DNA from 3 places in the Priestia sp. 53B2 genome. Region 2 is predicted to be linked to each of the others. Evidence: riboswitches for the same ligand, from Rfam matches in the RefSeq annotation. Region 2 holds a riboswitch; each other region holds the start of a gene.
The links. Region 2 has a riboswitch for lysine ahead of lysA (diaminopimelate decarboxylase). Riboswitches for the same ligand answer to the same signal wherever they lie in the genome.

Region 1 (4,292 bases), on a different contig from region 2:
TTATTTTAATACGAAAGGTGTTAGCTATCATGAATACACATTTTCAATATCAGCATCTAAGAGCTATTCCAAAAAGATGGTCCAAAAACGAACTGCATATCCAGCTGAATAGAATCAAACACAACTCTGAACTATCTACTATAGCAGCAGATCCGCTTTTTCATCTGTTAGAATGTACCCATTCGGGCCTTCAAACTAAACAAGAAATCATAGACTACATTCAAAGCATTCCTACTCATCAACTTCCATCTTTTGTAACCCATTTAAGCAGGTTAATTCAGCATATTTATTATATAGAAGCTGCTGATTACTGTAATCGTCCCCTCAAAGGTTATATGCTTGTTATGAAAAATCAGCCCGCATATATATCTCTTCATTTTGCTGATCAGATCACATAAAAAAAGCTCTCTATTCTTTTGAATAGAGAGCTTTTTTTATTCGTATTTTTTCACTGTTACTTGGCATTCTTTTAACGGAATAAGTTTTGACTTTTTCGTCCATTTGTATCCTAACCAAACAATTAAGAATAAAGGAAGTCCGATATAAGAAACAAGTACACCGTACCAGTCAATCGAATCACCCATAAACGCCGAATAGTTTTGACCTAAAATAACAACAGCACATAAAATAAAGGCAAAGATAGGACCAAACGGGAAAAGTTTTGCGTGATATGGAAGTTCGCTCAAATCATGACCTTGGGCAACAAATGCTCTTCTAAAACGATAGTGGCTGATTGCAATTCCTAACCAAGCAATAAAACCAGACATACCAGAAGCGTTAAGTAACCACGTGTATACTGCACCGTCTCCAAAAAATGAAGCACCAAATGCAAGTGTACCGACAAGTGCCGTTGCGATTAAAGCATTAACCGGAACGCCTCGTTTATTTACTTTTGCTAAGAACCTTGGTGCTTTTCCATCTTTCGCTAAGTTCCACAGCATACGCGTAGAAGCATACATACCTGAGTTACCAGCAGATAAAACGGCTGTTAAAATAACGGCATTGATAGCCGATGCTGCAAACGCCAGACCTGATCGTTCGAATATTAGAGTAAACGGACTTACCCGCACATCATCACTTGCTAATGAATCCGCTGTGTATGGAATAAGCATCCCAATAACAAAAATAGCTAAAATATAAAATAACAAGATGCGCCAGAAGACTTGTTTAACTGCGCGAGGAACCGTTTTTTCCGGATCTTCACTTTCTCCAGCTGCGACTCCAAGCAACTCTGTTCCTTGGAATGAAAAACCAGCAGCCATAAAAATACCTAGGACAGTAAAGAATCCACCGTGAATGGGTCCATCACCAAGCGTGAAGTTTTTAAAACCTGGTGCTTCATTGTTAAAGATACCAAAAATCATCATAATACCAATAACTAAAAAGATGATAACCGTTACTACTTTAATTAACGAAAACCAAAATTCAGATTCACCAAATCCTTTTACAGAAAGGTAGTTAAGCCCAAACATAATTAATAAAAACAGGGCACTCCATAAAATAGAAGAAGAGTTTGGGAACCAAAATTTCATAATAAGGGCTCCAGCGGATAATTCAGCTGCAATCGTAATAGCCCAGTTATACCAATAGTTCCAGCCGAGAGCGAAACCAAAGGATGGATCTACAAACCGAGACGCATACGTACTAAACGAACCAGCTTCAGGCATATAAGCTGCGAGCTCCGCCAGGCTGGTCATCAAAAAGTAAACCATGACACCAATGATAGCGTAAGCTAAAAGCGCTCCCCCTGGTCCTGCTGTGTGAATTGCTCCACCACTTGCTAGGAATAAGCCTGTTCCAATGGCTCCTCCTAATGAAATCATCGTTAAGTGGCGAGATTTCAACCCACGTTTTAATTCTTGCTGCTCTTGCATAGATAAATACTCCTTTCGAATGTACGGAAAGAGACGGGATAACATAAAAAAAGCCCGCAGTATATGTGCGCGCTTTTAAATCTGAAAACCGCGTCAGCCTTCCGTGAAGATAGCTCTTCACATCACTTGCATGATGTGACAGTTCTGTTCCTGTTCGGAGACAGCCCCAGCTTAAATCAACCGAGAAGTGATCTAAACTTCGGCAATTTTTCCTTTCAAGCAACATCCTCAATGTTCTCTGCATTTCCGTTGCTTTACTATTAAAAACTGCGACCTCTACCTCATCGATTAGGATGAGGGTTTTTTATATTCATTTGACATAAAAGAAGTATACCAAATACTAAAACGATTGTCATTATAAAAAATAGATTCAGAAAATAGAAACATCTTTGAAACCTCTCGAATCTATTTTGTTACATATGGTATAATGAATGTTGTCATAATACTACATAAATATCCGAACGTACCACAGGGGGAGCCGCCGTGCTGAGAGTGAACAAATTGTTCAGACCCTTCGAACCTGTTAGTTAACGCTAGCGTAGGAATGTGGAAATAGTAGCATATATTTGCTTACTCCTGTGTAAACCGTTTGATATGAATGATTCAAAAAACAGGAGTGAGAAACGTGAATAAAGCATTACCTTTACAGGCTAAAATTGAAATAGCCATTTTTGCAGCATTGGCACTTCTACTTGATCTTTTGCCTTCCATTAAGATTGCAACGGCTGTGAGTATTTCGTTCTCCATGGTGCCCATTTTTATTATGTGCTTTCGCTGGGGAGTAAAAGGCGGAGCTCTATCTGGTCTATTATGGGGGCTGCTGCAGTTGGCAACAGGAACGGCTTATATTTTAACAGCGCTACAAACGTTTATTGAATATATTGTGGCTTTTGCTTTTATAGGTTTTGGAGGTATTTTTTCGCAATCTATTAAAATAAATTTAGCTAACAATAACAGATCAAAAGCTTTTGTTTTGATTGTTTTATCCCTTGTTATCGGCAGCTTCGCACGGTATTTCTGGCACTTTATTGCGGGTATTATTTTCTGGGGATCATACGCGCCAAAGGGCATGTCCGCTCTATGGTATTCTTTTTCAATGAACGGGATTTCAATGGTAGGGTCACTAATAGCCTGCTTAGTCATTCTTTCATTGTTAATTCCATCGGCATCAAGAATGATTGTAACTAAATCACACTCATCATAAGCAAAAAGACTAAATCTACCAAGATTTAGTCTTTTTTGTCATTTGTCACCTTTGTTTACACAAAGTGTGTCAGGTTTGATAACATAGTTAGTGAAATATTCAAAAAATTGTTTTATGATAATCACCATATTCAAACGAGATAAGGGATTGATAGCATGCTACAGAAATGGATAACGAGCATAGGTTTAGATATTGGAACAAGCACAACAAAACTGATTGTAAGCAAGCTGTTAATAGCAAATCAACAAAATCAGTTTACGCTGCCAGGCTGTCAAATTATTGATCGTCGCGTAACGTATGCAAGTTCTATCTATACCACCCCTATGCTAAACGATGTTGAAATCGATGTTCAAAGATTAACGGTACTACTAGAACAAGAGTATAAGAATGCAGGAATCTCCTTAGATCAAGTGGAGGCAGGCGCTGTGATCATTACAGGAGAAACGGCTAGAAAGCAAAATGCAGAAAGTATCGTTCACTATCTAGCCGAACATGCTGGGGATTTTGTTGTTGCAACAGCCGGCGCTGACTTGGAAGGAATATTAGCAGCAAAAGGATCAGGAGCAATTCAACGTTCCGCTGAAACCAATGCAGTAATTGCCAATATTGATGTAGGGGGAGGAACTGCTAACATCGCTTTATGTCAAAATGGAAAAGTGATAGAAACGTTTACACTGCATGTGGGGGGAAGGTTAATTCGTCTGAATTCAGACGGTTTTGTAACCTACATTTCACCTTATTTAACTGAATTTTTAAAAAATAATTCTTTAATACTGCGAGAAGGTGAAAAAGAAACATTTGAAAAGCTCTCGTCTATCTGTCAATTACTAGCTGAAGAAACCGTGAATTATGTAAAAGCGCTGAATCAAAGTTCCTCGCTGCTCGTTTCTCCTCATACAAGATCTTCTATACCTCCTGAAACGATCATGGTTTCAGGAGGAGTAGGAGCAATGATGAAGAAACAAAAGCCAAAAACAGTGAAGGAAGTGGCCATACACGGAGACGTTGGTCCGCTTCTAGCATATCATTTTCAATCCATCCAAGTATCTCAAGCCGCTGAGACAACGCGCGCTACTGTAATTGGGGCTGGTATGCAAAATACAGAAGTTAGCGGATCAACCGTATACATTGGGTCGAAGCGGCTGCCACTAAAAAATATTCCCATTATAGAAATACCCGTTCAGCAAGAGGAGACATGGAATCCGCAGCTGTTT
Region 2 (4,292 bases):
CCCATTACGGCTCCAACTAAAAAGGCTACGCCTAAAATGCTCAAAATACTCGTAGCAGACGTCATATCTTTGCCAAACAAACTGAATAAGAAAACAATCTTTAGAATACCACCGATAACAGAACCATCTTTATGCGTGTTTGCTCCTAATGGAATCACCGTTTCAGCAATATCCAGCGGCACACCCATTTTCTTTGTTGCATCTAAATTGACCGGAATAGATGCAGCAGAAGAACAGGTAGCAATAGCGGTGATAGAAGGAGCAGCTGCATTTTTCCAAAACAGCTTAATTCCTGCTTTACCGCCAGCAATCCATGCATATAGCGTAAAGAAACCGAAATAGTAAACGATTGCAATTAATAAATAAAGAATAAATGCTCTAGCGTACCCTTGTAAGATCTTTGGTCCAAGTTCTCCTACTACAGTAGCAAAATAGCATCCTAAACCAATTGGAGCATAGTACATCACAATTTTAACAACCTTCATCGATACTTCTTGACCCGAAGTCAGAAATTTCGCCATAGGCTGTCCTTTTTCACCGGCCATTGTGGTAGCAATACCGAAAATAACGGCAAAGACAATTAATTGTAAAATATGCTCTTTCGAAAATAACTGAACAAAATCAGGTACAGTAAATGTGCTAACAAGCTGATTTAAAAGCGTCATTTTTTCAGCTGTATTTTCACTGTCACTCATCAATTCTTTAATGGCAGAAGTATCTACATTATGTAGCGGGTTGTAAAGTGATGCGCCTAAAAAGCCTAAAACGGCTGAAACAGCAGCAGTGGCGACAAACACAACGGCAATTCCTAGCATAATTTTACCAAGACGTTTCATTTCGTTCATGTTTGCAATCGCCGAAGCCACACTAAAAAAGACAAGGGGAACGATAATCATGAACATCAAATTAAGAAACAAATCACCAAAAGGCTTCACGACTGCCACATCGGGTCCAATAGCATATCCTGCTATCCCGCCAATTAAAATAGCGAGAAGCAGAATAAGCGATGATCTGTACGTTTTAAATACACTTAAAACCATAGCTAGATTTCCTCCAAACACCAATAGCTTCTTTACTACGCAAGAACAGCTATTATTTGCTCATTGCATACGTAGTAACGACTGGCTTTACATCTTTACGCACCAAATCTTCGTATGTTTCTCGCTCTACAGCAAGACGAGCTTCTCCATTTTTTACAAATACAACAGCAGGGCGCGGAATACGGTTGTAATTGCTAGCCATTGAATAGTTGTAGGCACCTGTAGAGGACACTGCTAATAAATCTCCTTGATTAACGCGCGGTAAATCAATATCCCAAATAAGCATATCTCCTGATTCACAGCATTTACCCGCAATTGATACTGTTTCATCTTTTTTATCCGTCACTCTATTAGCCAAGACAGCTTCATGTTTTGCATCGTAAAGAGCAGGACGGATATTATCGGTCATACCGCCGTCAATTCCTACGTATTTTCGTACACCTGGAATCTCCTTCGTTGATCCAATTGTATAAAGCGTTGTACCTGCTTCTCCTACGATGCTTCTTCCAGGCTCAACCCAGACTTCTGGAAGGGTATAATTCTGTTCAGTTAACGTGCGGCTTAGCTTTTCTGTCAGTGCATCTACATAATACTCAACTGGAAGAGGAGAGTCGCTTTCGGTATAACGAATACCAAAACCACCACCTACGTTCAAAACTTTTACTTCAAATTCCATTTTATCACGAATGCTGAATAAGAAATCAGTTAAAATATCAATGGCACGAGAAAAACCATCTACTTCAAAAATTTGCGAACCAATATGACAATGAATGCCTAAAAGATCGTAGTAAGGCTTTTCTAACGCAGAACTTACTGCTTTCATGGCTTGGTCATTGGAAAGACCAAATCCAAACTTGGAGTCTTCCTGTCCGGTCATAATATACTCATGTGTATGGGCTTCAATCCCTGGAGTAACACGCAGAAGAATAGATGCTTTCTGTTTGCGCTCAGCTGCTAAGGCATGCAAAACTTCAAGTTCGGTAAAGTTATCAACAACAAAACAGCCAATATTCGCATCAAGCGCCATTTCCATTTCTTCAATCGTTTTATTATTTCCGTGAAAATGAATGCGTTCAGCTGGATATCCAGCTTCAAGCGCTGTAAATAATTCGCCTCCTGAGACCACATCTAGTGACATATCAAGCTTCGTTAAAAGGCTAGCCATTTCCATACAAAGAAATGCTTTCCCTGCATAGGCGATTTGATATGAAAATCCGCTTCTTCGAAAGGCTGAATGGAAGGCCTTGCATTTCGTTTCAATTAATTCTTGATCGTAGATGTATAGGGGAGTGCCGTATTGTTTTTTCAGTTCGACCGTATCGCACTGCCCAATTTCTAAATGATTGCTGCTGTTAATTTTACTCGTTCCATGTAAGTACATAATCCGTATCCCTCCATTTAAATCATTCAACTATAACTTTGAACTTTGATGGTCAGTAGAAAAACACAAAAAAGACCCATGAAGTGATGTTCACGCGTCTTGGTTTCATAATAATAAAGTATTATTACATTCTAGGCATCAACATCTCTTCAATAGCTCTCCACAAACCAAATGGTTTGTGACAGCTCAGCATTTATTCAATACTGAACCAGTATATGAACACAATGGATGTTTATATACTTCGGCACGAAATCCCTTTTACTTATCTTCACAGACTCCATTAGTCTCCAATAAGTGACTCTTGATTTCATGCACCTCTATTCTCAGAGAGGAAAATTATATTTAAATGTAATTCCTATTATATTTCCTTTTCCTCCGTCTAGTCAATGAAAAGTTAAGGCATAGGAATATCAAAAAAAATAAATAAGAAAGCTATGAAGCTTCCAGATAGAATCCAAGCAGCCAGTGCTGTCTTCTGATGAATGACTAAAAGTGAGAACGTGACAATATTGAAGAGAAAAGAACACAGCAGCGACCATCCATAATGATGAGTGATACTGTGATTAACATAAGCAATGAACTCAATCACAGTAAATAAAAGCGCCCACAAAAGAATCCACCACAGCCGGCCGTTTACATGCAGCGGCAGCCTTCCTAAAAAAACCGGTATAACAAACGGATAAATAATTAAGGTTATTCCAAGGGAAACCATTAGGTGATCGGGTAGAAAAAGATGATCAATACCAACAGGGTGAAATACCCATACGCGGTGATGAAACAGCAGCACTTCATAAAGCAAATTCCCCGTGACCCAAAACAGCAAAGTAGGATAGTATTCTTGATACCTTCGCCACTTGCCAAATAGTAAACCAAGAATGATAAAAAATAATACAAATGAAGATTGCATACGCTCTCCTTAAAATAATGGTTACTTCTTTTTATTTACATATTATAGTGGTTTTATTCTTTCATTTTTTTATTCAGAAACCATAATAAAAAAGCGGTAAGCGCAGCGTTAAATATGCGCGATCACTATTTGTGGTTTGCTTCATCTCACTATAATCTCCGTAAAAGAACTTATTGCGCTTTTGTTTACAATGAAAGGAGCTATATGTCAAAGTCAGCAAGACTCAAAAATAAGCTCAAAATAGCTTCGCCTAGTATGTGACTTCTTTTTTTGCTATGCTAAAATTGCGTACATATAGCATGAGAATACTAGAAGAAAGAAAAGGGTGTTTTGGTATGAAAACATACATCGTAGTTGGAGCTGGGATACTTGGAGCTTCTACAGCATATCATTTAGCAAAAGCAGGAGCAGATGTGACATTGATAGATCGCAAGGATGCTGGTCAAGCTACTGATGCAGCAGCAGGGATTGTTTGTCCATGGCTTTCGCAGCGTCGAAATAAAGCATGGTACCGCTTAGCAAAAGGCGGCGCCAAGTACTATCAAACATTAATTCAGCAATTAGAAGAAGATGGAGAAACGGATACGGGATATAAGCGAGTAGGAGCAATTAGCTTACATACTGAGGAACAAAAGCTTGCAAAAATGGAAGAAAGAGCATATAAGCGTCGGGAAGAAGCTCCTGAAATAGGCGAGATTACACGTTTATCCGCTAAAGAAACACAGGCTTTGTTTCCGGTTCTTTCGGAAGAATACAGTTCAGTTCATATTAGTGGAGCCGCTCGCGTTAACGGGAGAGCTCTTCGAAACGCACTTGTGAATGCAGCGAAGAAAAACGGTGCAAAAATAATAGAAGGAAACGCAGAACTACTTTATGAAAATAATCAAGTAACGGGCGTTGCCGTAAATGGACAAACCCTTCTAGCAAGTACAACAATCGTAACAGCAGGAGCGTGGGCAAATCA
Region 3 (4,292 bases), on a different contig from region 2:
CGGTCCTTATCCTAACGTTCAAGCTGCAAATGAAACAAAGCGGCTTCTTGATCGCATTTATCCATTAAGAAAGTGCTCTACCATGCCAGACAGGCCTTGTTTGTATTACCATATCGGGCAATGTCTAGCTCCTTGCGTAAAAGAAGTAAAAGAAGAGCAAAACAAACAAATTATTGAAAATATCACGCGGTTTTTAAATGGTGGATATGAGCATGTCAAAACAGAGTTAACTGAAAAAATGTTAAAAGCTTCAGAAGAACTTGACTTTGAACGGGCTAAAGAATATCGAGATCAAATTGCTCATATCGAAGCGACAATGGAAAAGCAAAAAGTAACGTTTAATGATTTTGTTAATCGAGATGTGTTTGGCTATTCTTATGATAAGGGCTGGATGTGTGTTCAAGTTTTCTTTATTCGCCAAGGGAAATTAATTGAGCGAGAAGTTTCTATGTTTCCTTTTTATAAAGAGCCAGAAGAAGATTTCTTAACTTTTATCGGTCAGTTTTATGCCAAAAATATTAAGCCAAAAGAAGTGATGGTTCCAGCAACGATTGATGCAGAGTTGGCTGAGAAATTAGTAGAAGTAGAGGTTCAGCATCCAAAGCGAGGCAAAAAGAAAGAATTAGTAGAACTTGCGTGTAAAAATGCAAAAATTGCGCTCGGTGAAAAATTCTATTTAATTGAACGAGATGAAGAGCGCACGGTTGGCGCAGTTGAACGGTTAGGAGAAGAGCTTGGAATTGCCGCTCCTTATCGGATTGAAGCATTTGATAATTCAAATATTCAAGGAACAGACCCAGTTTCTGCGATGATTGTTTTTGTTGATGGGAAACCGGAAAAGAAAGAATATCGCAAATATAAAATTAAGACCGTAAAGGGACCAGATGATTACAGTTCCATGAGAGAAGTAGTTCGCAGACGGTATTCCAGAGCGTTAAAAGAAGGTCTTCCGCTTCCAGATTTAATTGTTGTAGATGGAGGCAAAGGGCATTTAGCTGCAGTACAGGACGTTCTCGAAAATGAATTGGGACTTTTAGTGCCTACAGCAGGTCTTGTCAAAGATGATAAGCACAGAACCTCCAACCTGATGATTGGTGAGCCTCCTCAAATCATACCGCTTGAACGCAATAGTCAAGAATTTTATTTGCTTCAGCGAATTCAAGATGAAGTTCACCGCTTTGCGATTACCTTCCACCGTCAAGTGCGCTCTAAGTCCGCTTTTCAGTCCGTTCTGGACGACATTCCGGGAGTGGGAGAAAAGCGTAAAAAAGCTTTGTTAAAGTATTTTGGTTCGGTGAAAAAATTGAAAGAAGCAACGGTTGAAGATATTCGGAATTCAGGTGTTCCTCAAAACATTGCTGAAAAAATTTATGAAACATTGCAAAAATAGTCTTGAAATAATAGAAAATATTTGATAAGCTATTAACTAATTTCATACGACACTTCATCAAATGAAGTGAAGATAGAGGTGCAAATTTAATCAGTACGTATCAGGAAGGGTATGAGCTCTTATGAATGATGCGGAAAGGGAAATTTGCCGAAGTGAACATTACCTCATAGTAATGATTGCTGGTTCTGCGTTGAATAAACGTAGGATTGTCAAGATGTAGATTCTTGGAGAGCTATCTCACGGCAGTGGACGGTTATGTTTTATAATTTTCGTTCGTTAAGCAATGAGAGCTCATCTCATTGCTTTTTTTATTGTCTGAGTAAAAAAAATTAGCTTCTCATCATCCTGCATATGCAAATTTATTGAAAAGGAATGAACAAAATTATGGCATTAATCGTTCAAAAATTTGGTGGAACATCTGTTGGTTCTGTTGAACGTATCCAACATGTAGCAAACCGTGTTATCCAAGAAGTAGAGCGCGGTAACCAAGTAGTTGTTGTTGTATCGGCAATGGGCAAAACTACAGATGCACTGGTGAAATTAGCAAGTGATATTACGGGCAGTCCAAGCAAACGCGAAATGGATATGCTTCTTACAACTGGAGAACAAGTAACGATTTCCCTGTTAACAATGGCTCTTCAATGCAAAGGGCATGAAGCAACTTCGCTAACAGGTTGGCAAGCTGGTATTCAGACGGAAGCAGTTCACAGCAATGCACGAATCCAGCACATTGACACGACTCTTATTCAAAGCCAATTAGATAGAGGTCGAATCGTAGTAGTAGCTGGATTCCAAGGCTGTTCAGAAGATGGAAGCATTACAACATTAGGTCGAGGCGGCTCTGACACGACGGCAGTAGCTCTTGCCGCAGCATTAAAAGCTGCAAAATGTGATATTTATACAGACGTAACAGGAGTGTTTACGACAGATCCGCGCTATGTAGAAGATGCTCGTAAGCTTCACTCTATTTCATATGACGAAATGTTAGAATTAGCCAATTTGGGAGCAGGGGTGCTGCATCCGCGCGCTGTTGAGTTTGCAAAAAATTATCAGGTACCGCTAGAAGTGCGTTCAAGCTTAGAAAATGAGAATGGAACGATTGTTGAGGAGGAAGTTTCAATGGAACAAAACTTAGTCGTAAGAGGAATTGCGTTTGAAGATAATATTTCACGGGTGACAATTGAAGGGTTAAACAACGAGTTGCAAACTCTTTCTACTATTTTTACAGCATTAGCAAAAGAACAGTTAAATGTGGACATTATTATTCAAAACGTAACGGCTAATAATCGTCTCTCTATCTCATTTTCTATTAAAACCGTAGACGTAGACGCCGCTCTTGCCGTCTTAAAAGAGTATAAATCTACTTTAGGATATACGCGTATTGAACATGAAAGCGGTCTGGCTAAAGTATCAATTGTCGGCTCTGGCATGATTTCTAATCCAGGCGTTGCAGCCGAAATGTTTGAAGTGCTGGCAGGAGAGAAAATTGAAGTGAAGATGGTCAGCACGTCTGAAATTAAAGTATCTACAGTTGTACCGCACGCTGATATGGTAAAAGCTGTTGAGACGCTTCACGTAGCATTTGAATTAGAAGAGCAGCAAGCAGTGCAAGTATAAAGAAGAGAAAAAAGACGTGGTATCTCCACGTCTTTTATATATACGTATTTCCTACTTTTTATAACGCTCCGCGCGTGTTTCGGTAGGTAAGATATCTTTTCGGTCCCACTGCACGGAAATCAGCACTTTTCCGTTCTTTTCTTTATGTGTTAGGTAGGCTTCTGTTAGGCAGTTGTTTTGACGCTGAATCTGTTCAGCCACAAATCCTGACTCAAGATGAAACGAACAAGTTTCCTGCTGAAATCTTTTGCTGACCACATCACCTGATAACTCAAGCTCTAGTGAATATTTATCTTTTTTTGCGAGCGTCAGTGTTCCCCAGGAAGCTGCTTTAAAAAAAGCGACGATTTCATCCATTGTATTTAACGGGTATTTCCGCGCAAGGTGTTTTCCTGCCCAGTATGAAATGGTATTCGTTTCGTCTCCAAGAAGCTCTGGAATTAACACGTCACGCAAAAGGCTGTATCCGAAATATGAAACGTGATCAAGAGTTCTCTCTGTTTCAGCTGTGACATTAGGTTCTGATGTTTCCATCGTCTCTTCAAGTTCTTGCTGTGATTCTGTTTGTAAATTGCTCATGCTTTCCCCTCTTTCTTTACTACTATTATATACAAATCTAAAAAACCTCTCACGCATTTTTTTAATAAAATGTAAGAGGATCTTTATTATGGTAAAAAGAGTTAGATGTAAAGATAAAAAATCCATAATATACCTTTTAAAAGGGTACTTTTACCTGTGTAAATGTTTTGTGAACTTGTTTACAATAAAAGTATAAAGTAAACGCTTACTTAGTTGTGGCAAGCAATATTATAATAGAAAGAAAAAATCTGTAACATCAATATAGTAAGCGTTAACAAATATAAAATTTTATAAATTTATATTTTATAGAAGATTTAAATATCTTGCCTTGACGCTCTTAATCGATGGGAGTAAAATTAACCTGTCACATACTTTATTAGGAAATGCAAAGGTTTTCATTTCCTCTATTCACGATTAATCTATTTGTCTAGTGGGAGTAAGAAAGTTCTTCACAAACTATGTTCATTTAACTAAGGGGGGTCTACGCAGATGGCGGCAAACAGAGAGTTTCAATATCGGAGAATCCATTCATTACTTGGGGTAATACCAATCGGGATTTTCTTAACACAGCATTTAGTTGTGAATCATTTCGCGACAAAGGGAGAAGAATCATTTAATCAAGCAGCTCACTTCATGGAGAGCTTACCTTTCCGCTATGCTCTAGAAATTTTCATTATTTTCTTACCAATCGTTTTTCACGCAATAT

Region 1: another riboswitch for lysine. It lies ahead of ACN6NE_RS24800 (amino acid permease); the one in region 2 lies ahead of lysA (diaminopimelate decarboxylase).
Region 3: another riboswitch for lysine. It lies ahead of ACN6NE_RS08225 (aspartate kinase); the one in region 2 lies ahead of lysA (diaminopimelate decarboxylase).

Annotation. Positions count from the first base shown of each region.
Region 1 covers NZ_JBLZXA010000030.1:42,411-46,702, reverse strand. The annotation lists gene ACN6NE_RS24805 (hypothetical protein) at 30-398, shown strand; gene ACN6NE_RS24800 (amino acid permease) at 435-1,874, opposite strand; lysine riboswitch at 1,977-2,161, opposite strand; TPP riboswitch at 2,336-2,436, shown strand; gene thiT (energy-coupled thiamine transporter ThiT) at 2,500-3,078, shown strand; gene ACN6NE_RS24790 (ethanolamine ammonia-lyase reactivating factor EutA) at 3,234-4,292, shown strand, end outside.
Region 2 covers NZ_JBLZXA010000027.1:510,083-514,374, forward strand. The annotation lists gene ACN6NE_RS23115 (dicarboxylate/amino acid:cation symporter) at 1-1,040, opposite strand, end outside; gene lysA (diaminopimelate decarboxylase) at 1,093-2,421, opposite strand; lysine riboswitch at 2,567-2,749, opposite strand; gene ACN6NE_RS23125 (CBO0543 family protein) at 2,816-3,328, opposite strand; gene ACN6NE_RS23130 (NAD(P)/FAD-dependent oxidoreductase) at 3,664-4,292, shown strand, end outside.
Region 3 covers NZ_JBLZXA010000008.1:936,975-941,266, reverse strand. The annotation lists gene uvrC (excinuclease ABC subunit UvrC) at 1-1,390, shown strand, start outside; lysine riboswitch at 1,456-1,633, shown strand; gene ACN6NE_RS08225 (aspartate kinase) at 1,775-3,007, shown strand; gene ACN6NE_RS08220 (YslB family protein) at 3,059-3,586, opposite strand; gene ACN6NE_RS08215 (succinate dehydrogenase cytochrome b558 subunit) at 4,076-4,292, shown strand, end outside.